3 regions of the Paenibacillus sp. FSL M7-0134 genome follow, and region 1 is predicted to be linked to each of the others. Evidence: predicted binding sites of a transcription regulator. Region 1 holds the regulator's gene; each other region holds the start of a gene.
The links. The regulator Rex, encoded in region 1, represses fermentation and respiration genes when NADH is low (regulators of the CRP and FNR family bind a similar motif). The targets are predictions, from matches to a motif close to TTGTGAAATATTTCACAA.
Positions count from the first base shown of each region.

Region 2: the regulator Rex is predicted to act here: its motif matches at 1,974-1,991, upstream of NSQ58_RS02640 (formate/nitrite transporter family protein).
Region 3: the regulator Rex is predicted to act here: its motif matches at 1,312-1,329, upstream of pflB (formate C-acetyltransferase).

Region 1 is NZ_JBBOXV010000001.1:3,056,817-3,060,107, reverse strand. Features, by position in the region: gene NSQ58_RS13730 (amidohydrolase) at 1-1,269, opposite strand, end outside; gene NSQ58_RS13725 (redox-sensing transcriptional repressor Rex) at 1,256-1,909, opposite strand; gene dinG (ATP-dependent DNA helicase DinG) at 1,954-3,291, opposite strand, start outside.
Region 2 is NZ_JBBOXV010000001.1:632,057-635,347, reverse strand. Features, by position in the region: gene NSQ58_RS02645 (FAD-dependent oxidoreductase) at 316-1,677, shown strand; gene NSQ58_RS02640 (formate/nitrite transporter family protein) at 2,066-2,899, shown strand; gene NSQ58_RS02635 (molybdopterin-containing oxidoreductase family protein) at 3,273-3,291, shown strand, end outside.
Region 3 is NZ_JBBOXV010000001.1:2,899,092-2,902,382, reverse strand. Features, by position in the region: gene pflB (formate C-acetyltransferase) at 1-1,278, opposite strand, end outside; gene adhE (bifunctional acetaldehyde-CoA/alcohol dehydrogenase) at 1,607-3,291, opposite strand, start outside.

The DNA.
Region 1 (3,291 bases):
TGCCTCATGTTTGATACGTTCCTCGTCCATAGTCAGGCATTCGCCGTTTTTCACAACCTGGCGACCGTCTACCCACACATGAGCCACGTCCTTGGCGCTTGCAGAGTATACCGCATGGGAAATAAGATCTGTACGCGGCAAGAAATGTGCCTGATTCAGATCCAACGCGATAAAGTCAGCCTTGTTGCCCGCTGCCAACGCTCCTACTTCTTTTAAACCAATCGACTTTGCACCGTATTCTGTTGCCAGACGCAGCGCTTCACTTGCAGGAACTGCCGTAGGGTCACCGGATACACCCTTGTGAATAAGTGCCGCCAGACGCATTTCCTCGAACATATCCAGGTTATTATTGCTGGCAGGACCATCCGTTCCGAGAGAAACAGTAACCCCTGCACGCAGCAATTCAGGCACTCTTGCCACACCACTTGCCAGCTTCAAGTTGCTACCCGGATTATGCGAAACCGCTACACCACGTTCAGCCAGTAAAGCTATTTCTTCGTCGTTCAAATGAACGCCATGGGCAATAAGCGAAGGACGGGAGAAAAAGCCAAGCTTATCCAAATGTGCAACTGGACGCAAACCGTAGTCGCGTACGTTTTGCTCCACTTCGGCGATCGTCTCAGACATGTGCGTATGCAGTGGCAAGTCCAGATCATGCGCAGCTTGTACGAATTTTTCAATAAACGCAGGTGGACATGTGTATGGCGCGTGCGGAGACATCATCGTTGTAATACGCCCGTCTGCTTTACCATGCCAGTTACGCGCAAAAGTCACGGCCTCAGCCAGCTTGATTCGCTGTTCTTCTTCCGAGCAAAGTCCAATTGCTCCACGCATCAGACTTGCACGAATACCTGACTCTTCAGCTACACGAGCCACCTCATCCATATGATCGTACATATCCAGGAAGGTCGTTGTTCCACCTTTCAGCATTTCCAGCACAGACAAGGACGTACCCCAGTACACGTCCGTAGATGTAAACTTGGCTTCCATAGGCCACATTTTCTCCTGAAGCCATACTTGAAGTGCCAAGTCATCTCCATGCCCACGCAGCAGAGACATCGCCGCATGACCATGAGTATTAATCAGACCAGGTAAAAACAATAGCCCCTTACCATCGATCGCTTCCGTCTCTTCCTCACCCGCAGGCAAAGTTTCGCCAATATAAGTAATACGGCTATCCTCCACAATCATAAAACCATGGACTACCCCAGCTTCTGATCCATTTACGGCAAAAGAGCCGTTTTTAATCATCCATTTATTCACTGTCATATTGTGTTTCTTCCTTTCCGTCCTCCAAATAATAAGCGAGGCTAAGCAAATCAGTTGTAAAGTCTGTGGCATGAATCCGAATGTTGGCCGGTGCCTTGAGAGTAGTCGGTGCAAAGTTCAGGATCGCTCCAATTCCGCTCTCAATAAGCCTGTCAGCCACGTGCTGTGCTTCAAAATCAGGTACGGTAATAATCCCGATTCGAATGTTTTTTTCTTTCACAGTCGCTTCCAGTTCATCCATCGGTTGAACGACCAATGTATTGATCTTGGTCCCTACCTTATCCGGAAACGCATCAAATACTGCGACAATCTTCATATTGTCTTTTAAATAAGCGTTATAATTCGAAAGGGCTTGCCCCAGATTACCCGCACCGACCAATACGACATTAATTTGCTGGTCGATTTTCAGGATATGGCGTATTTTCTCAATTAGATAAGAAACATCATAACCGATACCCTTCCGACCAAAATCTCCAAAATAGGCGAGATCTTTACGGATTTGGGCCGGGTTCAAATCTAGCCTCTGTCCCAACTCTTGAGAAGAGACCGTAGCCACCTCCCGTTTGTGAAGTGCATTCAGATAACGTAAATATACGGGTAACCTCCGTACGACAGCCTCTGAAATTTTATCTGATTTCATACTTGCTCCCCCTAATTGTAACGAACATACTTAGTGTCCGTCCGTTATGCCTCTGTCTCCGGGGCGGATTGGAGCCATTCGGCGATGCGGGGCACCATTTGCTCCGATGGCATATGCTCCATTTTTGGTCCCGGTAACGAGTACAAAAAGTGCTTTCCGTAATAGGATTCGATCACACGCGTATCGTAAACGATAACGACCCCGTGGTCGCTCGCTGTACGTACTAACCGACCAAATCCCTGTTTGAAGCGAATGACCGCTTGTGGTACAGACAGCTTCATAAATGGATTCTTCTTCTGCTGCTGAAGCAGCTCGCTTTTTGCCTCCAGCAACGGGTGATTCGGCGGTTGAAACGGCAAGCGAACAATGGCCAGACAAGTCAGAGCCTTTCCTGGAATATCGACGCCTTCCCAGAAGCTGCTGGTTCCCAGCAATACAGAAGCTTTGGCTTCCTGAAAACGGCGGGTTAGCTTGCTGCGACTCCCACTGTCCACACCTTGTCCCAGCACAGTAATTTCGCTGGATGCTAAGGCCTCTTTGAGCGGCTCATACACTTGCCGGAGCATCCGATAGGAAGTAAACAGAACGAGCATTCTCCCCCGCGTCGCCTGAGCAGTCGCTCCTAGAGAGCTAACGAGCATATCTACAAAGTGTGCATCTCCTACACTGCCCTTCACGCTTGGGAAATCCCGTGGAATGACCAGCAACACCTGATCCCTGTAATTAAAGGGTGACGGGAGCTGCGAAGTCATCAGCCGCTCTTGATCTGCGGCCTCCTGCAAGCCGAGCTGATCGATCATGTACTGAAACGACTTATCTACCGATAAGGTAGCAGACGTCAGAATAATGCTTCTTTTTTTGTCAAAAAACATTTCTTTCAACTGGCGGCTCACATCGACGGGCACCGCATAAAATTGCAATGATTTACTACGGAATTGCCCACTCGCTTCGAGCCAGTATACGGTTGTTTCATCATCGAGTCGGATAAAAAAGCGCAAATTTTCTCGGATTCCCGCCAAATCCTTGAGCAGACCCGTGATATCTGTAATAAGGCTATCTGCCGCATAATCGTCATGTTCTTCCTTGACGTCCAGCATCAGCTTGTCGCCCTTACGCAAAATTTCGCTCATCGTTACATATAGCTGATTTTCCAAAGCACCCGCCTGATCCCACTTTGCAGGCTTGGCCGAAGGTTTGAGACGGGAAGAAAACTGTCCTGTTTCACCCGGTGTCGCATCGCTTCGCTCTGGCAACATGCCAAACAGCTTGTCGCTTAGCAGGTCCCAAGTTTCCTTAACCTCTAACACGAGCGGATACATCTGGTCGATGGTTGAAGCCCAATCCGCCGACTTCTCGTGCCCCGATTTTGCCAACTGTTGACG
Region 2 (3,291 bases), 2.4 Mb from region 1:
TTGTTCTCTACATATGCATTTGTCTAAGGTGTGTTGCATCATGTGAAGGTCGATTCCAAGGGCATAATCAGGAGGCTTACAGGGAAAACTGGATGGAGCAAAGAAACATTTCAGCAAACGACTGAACTCGTATATCCTTTCTTTTTTAAATGTGGACAAATTGTGAATATCTTAAAAAGCTATTGTAATGTGAAAAATATCACACTATAATAAGCGCATGAAGTGAAATAAATCACAAACGCTAGCGAGCTGTTTACGTGAAACTATTCACAATTATTATACATTTTATGCCCACACACCAAGGAGGAATTTAACATGAAAGTAGCAGTTATCGGATGTACACACGCAGGCACGGCAGCTATCGTCAACACAGCTAAATGTTATCCAGATGCCGAAATTACCGTTTATGAGCGTAATGATAATATTTCATTCTTATCTTGTGGTATTGCTCTGTACGTAGGTGGTGTCGTCAAAGATCCGCACGGACTGTTTTATTCGTCTCCAGATCAACTGGCTGACTTGGGTGTAGAGACCAAGATGCTTCATGAGGTAACGAGTGTGGATACGGCAGGCAAGACGCTGCATGCACGTAATCTCCAAACAGGTGAAGAATTTACAGACACATTTGATAAATTAATTGTGACTACAGGATCATGGCCCATTATTCCGAAGCTGGAAGGCATTGAACTTGATCATATTTTGCTCTGTAAAAACTATAATCATTCGAATGATATCATTGAGAAAGCCCAGCACGTACAGAACATTACAGTCGTCGGAGCAGGATACATTGGTGTTGAACTGGTAGAAGCGTTCCAAATGAACGGTAAAAATGTAACACTGATCGACAGTGCTGATCGTATATTGAATAAGTATTTGGACCATGAGTATACAGACCGGATTGAAAGTTCCCTGAAGGAGCATGGCATTAAGCTGGTACTTGGCGAGACGGTGAGTCGTTTTGAGGGTACGAACGGTAAGGTAAGTAAAGTCGTGACCTCTAAAGGAGAATATGAAACAGAGCTTGTTATTCTCTGCATCGGTTTCCGACCTCAAACGGATCTGCTCAAAGGTCAGGTAGATATGTTGCCTAACGGTGCGATCATTGTGGATAACTATATGCAAAGTAGCTGCCCGGATGTGTTTGCAGCAGGTGACAGTTGTGCAATCCGCTATAATCCGACAGGCAAAACGGCTTATATCCCTTTGGCAACCAACGCAGTTCGTATGGGTACGCTGGTAGCACGTAATCTGGTACAACCAACCATTGCCTACATGGGAACCCAAGGAACTTCGGGTATCAAAATTTACGAAGACAATATTGCAGGAACAGGCATGACGGAAGCGGCGGCAACGGACGAAGGCATGACTGTAGAAGCTGTAACCATTGAGGACAGCTACCGGCCTGAATTTATGCCAACCTCCGAAAAGGTATTACTGAAAGTGGTATATGAGCAGGAGACACGGAGAATTTTGGGGGCACAAATTATGTCGAAGGTGGATTTGACGCAATCCATTAACACGCTATCCGTAGCCATTCAAAATCATATGACTATTGACCAGTTGGCCTTTGTCGATTTCTTCTTCCAGCCGCATTATAACAAGCCTTGGAATTTCCTGAACGCAGCAGGTTTACAAGCATTGCCTACAATATCCGAACGGAACCCAGTTACTGTATAATTCGGTTTGTCTGTGACATTGTTCATAAGTTTGTCAACAATCTGAGACGTATGGACGAATCCTTATAGTACAATATAGAGTAGCATAAGGATTAGGGGGTAAGTAGATTATGGATTTGTTTTATATCCTTTTTCTTGTAGTCGTAGCGCTGGTAGGCCTCGGTGGAGTTATTTGGTTCTTGAGAGCAGTTGAAAAGGAAGAATACAACTAAATGCAAAGCGCGTAGTAGCGCAGTAGATGTAATAATACAGAAAAGACAGTCCTTTTTCCAAGGGCTGTTTTTTTAATGTTCGATAAAGTGATTTTTTTCACAAACATAATCACTGATTTTAAATAAAATATGAAAGAAGAACATTTTAGTGAAAAGATATTAAAGGAGCGGGGACATATGGCGAGCTATAAACCGGGGCAAATTGCCGAAAAGACGGTGGAAACAGGAGTGGCCAAGGCGAACAACCCGTGGACTGTGGCGGTGGTACTGGGATTTTTGGCAGGTGCATTTATTGCACTCGGGTTTTTGCTGGATATACGTGTTATTGCAAGTGCGCCTAAAGAATGGGGAAGCATTGCCACCTTTATTGGAGCTGCGGTGTTCCCTGTAGGTCTGGTATTAGTTTTGATCGCCGGCGGAGAATTGCTGACCGGCAATATGATGGCGGTCCCTTTGGCGAGATGGGCAGGACGGATTAAGACAGGGGCCATGCTTCGTAATTTGGCGATTATTACGCTCAGTAATTTTGCGGGTGCGTTATTCGTTGCATTTTTCTTTGGCCATGTGCTGGGTTTGACAGAAACGGGCCCTTACCTGGACAAAGTGGTGGATATGGCAGGACATAAGCTACATGAAAGCTTTTTGCAGTCTTTTATATCGGGTATAGGATGTAACTGGCTCGTAGCACTGGCTGTATGGCTGGCTTATAGCACAGACTCAATTGGCGGCAAAATTATGGGGATTTGGTTCCCGACCATGGCCTTTGTCGCTATTGGATTTCAGCACGTTGTTGCCAATATGTTTCTCATTCCGGCGGCTATCTTTGCAGGCCACTTTTCATGGGCAGATTATGTTATGAACTTCATTCCGGTCTGGCTGGGGAATTTGGTAGGAGGTAGCCTGTTTGTGGCTGGAGCCTACTGGTTGGCCTATTTGAAAAAGCCTCAAGCCAACGCACATCCAGTGAATGAATCTCCAACCACTTCTTCGGTTGCACATCAAATCCGTTGAGTGACCCTGCTTAATTAAGGCACTTTAAACAGCAATAAACAAAGCAAATCCGCCATGACAGGCCCGGGGGAACGAAACCTGTCATGGCGGATTTTTTTGGGAGTGGTCCATGATTTGGCATGGAGGATGAGTGTGCTCTCGTCCCATAATGCCTTGATCTCTTTTACCCTCGGTAAGATATGATGAAACAGGATGTCGAAAAAAATTATGATTCTTAAAAAAATCCGTTTTGCTCTATGCAGCAGACGGATTTTTTTAATATTTTGGAGAGCGGCTGTGTGGGAAAATCCTTCTCTTGCCATAGGCCAAAGCTGTGGATATGATAAGAGCAGTGTAATTTTTGGAAACGGTAACGGAAAGGAGCATCAACACTATGGATCATCGCAATAGCG
Region 3 (3,291 bases), 160 kb from region 1:
TTTACCGATTTTCATTGCCGATACACAACAAGCAATACCATAATCGTCTCCATAAATCGGACGCATCAGATCGTCATTCTCGTACTGAATGGAGCTAGTTTCAATAGAAACTTTCGCACAATATTTTTTGAAGCCTTCAGGCAATTTTTCCGACCACAGTACAGTCAGGTTCGGCTCCGGTGCAGGTCCCAGATTGTAGAGGGTGTGCAGGAAACGGAAGCTGTTTTTAGTTACCCGAGTTTCTCCAGTTACGGACATACCACCAATGGACTCAGTAACCCAAGTTGGATCTCCACTGAATAGTTCATTATAGTCAGGTGTGCGCAAGAACTTAACAATACGCAATTTCATAACAAAATGATCGACCAGTTCTTGAGCTTGTTCTTCTGTCATTGTACCCTCTTCCATATCACGTTGAGAGTAAATATCAAGGAAGGAAGATACACGTCCTAAGGACATTGCTGCACCATTTTGTTCTTTGATTGCTGCAAGATATCCAAAATATACCCATTGGAAAGCTTCTTTCGCATTGTTAGCAGGTTTTGAAATATCAAAACCGTGCTCAGCAGCCATTTGTTTCAGTTCATTCAAAGCACGAATTTGTTCGGAAATTTCCTCACGCAGACGAATTACGTCTTCTTCCATGGAATCAACTTCAAGGCTTTTCAGTTGCAGCTTTTTATCTTGGATCAAGAAGTCTGCACCATACAAAGCTACACGACGATAGTCACCGATAATACGACCACGACCGTATGCATCTGGCAGACCAGTAATGATACCAGCTTTACGAGCTGCTCTCATTTCATCTGTATAAGCGTCAAATACACCTTGGTTGTGAGTTTTACGAATATGAGTGAAAATATCAATGATACTTTCTGGTACTTCAAAACCATAGGCTTTACAAGCGTCGATCATCATCCGAATTCCACCAAACGGCTGCAAAGAGCGTTTGAATGGAGCATCTGTTTGCACACCGACAATTTGCTCTTTATCCCGGTCTAGATAACCCGGTTTATGTGAAATAATAGTGGATGGCGTATTCACGTCTACATCAAGCACGCCGCCGTTTGCCAACTCTTTTTTGGTAAGATCGGATACAATATCCCACAATGCAGTTGTGTTGGCGGTAGGACCAACCAAAAATTCTTCATTGCCAACATAAGGTAAGATATTAGTTTCAATAAAATCGTTGACGTTGACTTCTTTAGTCCATTTGCCTTTTTTAAAACCTCTCCAGCCAGATTGTTGCTCTTGTAATTCTCTCTCAATCACCGACATGTAAATCCCTCCAAATTGTTTGGTCTTCCGGACTTGTGATTTTTTTCACGATAAAGCTATTTCTTGAGCCCGGCCTGTTCACCGATGCCTTACGCTCAGTGTCGGGACCTTTCTTACACCCTTATTGTAGAATAATGATAGAGTGTAGTATGTGATAAAAATCACAATATGAGTGATTTTTATCACTTTATTTTCCCTAGCTTCACGCCTATATCCTTAGCCTTGCCGTTCACCTCCCTTCCCAAACCAACAGGCCCTCTATATAGAGAGCCTGCATCGGTATTGAACGAGAAAATGCTTTTTCACAAGCCTCTTCGTACCTATTATATTATTGGTCAAAACGTCCGTAGAAGGCATTGCGATAGACATCAGCCAACTCAGTAACCAGCGGCAACTTCGGATTCGCAGTTGTACATTGATCTTCAAATGCGCGGTCAGCCAGATAGTCTACACGTGATTCGAAATCCTTCGCATCGAAACCGATTTGTTGGAACGATTCCTCGATACCGAGTGTTTTGTTCATCTTACGGATTGCTTCGATCAAGCTGTTAACCCCTTCTTCGGTGGTGCGTGCAGGCAGTCCCAGTATGCGCGCGATTTCTGCATAACGCTCATCCGCAACAAAGTGCGAATATTTAGGGAACGAAGCAAATTTTGTCGGTTTTTTCGCATTATAGCGAATAACGTGCGGCAGCAAAATGGCATTCGTGCGGCCATGCGCTGTATGGTATTGTCCACCCCATTTATGTGCAAGACTGTGGTTAATACCCAAGAATGCATTAGCAAACGCCATACCAGCAAGTGTGGAAGCATTATGCATTTTTTCACGAGCCAGCTTATCACCGATCAGAGCCGATTGTTCTAGGTATTGGAATACCAATTGAATGGCTTTAATTGCCAGACCATCTGTGTAATCATTAGCCATTACGGACACGTAAGCCTCGATAGCATGTGTCAGAACGTCCATACCTGTGTCCGCTACAGCTGTTTTAGGCAGCGAATATACAAACACTGGGTCAATAATTGCCACATCAGGAGTCAACTCATAGTCAGCCAGCGGGTACTTCGTGTTACCCAGGTTTTTGTCCGTAATTACTGCAAACGATGTAACTTCGGAACCTGTACCCGAGGTTGTAGGGATAGCTACAAATTGTGCTTTTTGGCCCAGACGTGGGTACTTGTAAATCCGTTTACGGATATCCATGAATTTTTGTTTTAAGTTATTGAAATCAGTATCTGGATATTCATAGAACATCCACATGCCTTTAGCCGCATCCATTGGCGAACCGCCGCCCAGTGCGATGATGCAATCCGGTTGGAAACGTCTCATCATTTCTGTACCACGTTCTACCGTAACTGTCGATGGATCTGGCTCTACTTCAGAGAACACTTCGATAGCTACCGGTGTTTGGCGTTGATGCAGATAATGAATAACACGATCCACATATCCCAGTTTTACCATCATAGGGTCCGTGATAATGGCTACACGTGTGATATCAGGCATTTTAGCAAGATACTGTGTCGAATTTTTTTCAAAATAGATTTTGGAAGGTACTTTGAACCATTGCATATTCACCGTCCGTTTCGCCACCCTTTTCACATTAATCAAATTGACTGCCGATACGTTCGACGAAGTCGAGTTACGACCGTACGAACCGCAACCGAGTGTCAACGAAGGAAGGTTGGTGTTGTAAATGTCGCCAATCGCACCATGTGTGGAAGGTGCATTTACAATGATACGTCCTGTTTGCAGACGGTTTGCGAAGCGAGCGATAACGTCCTCATCGTTCGAATGAATAGCGGACGAGTGGCCCATGCCCCCGAATTCCACGACTTCAGCAGCGCGTTGAATACCTTGTTCCGCATTTTTCACTTTATAGCAAGCCAATACAGGACTCAATTTTTCCGCAGACAATGGGAATTTTGTTCCTACCCCTTCAATCTCAGCGACCAAAATTTTAGTTCCTGCTGGTACTGTGATACCACTCATTTCAGCAATTTTCACAGCAGACT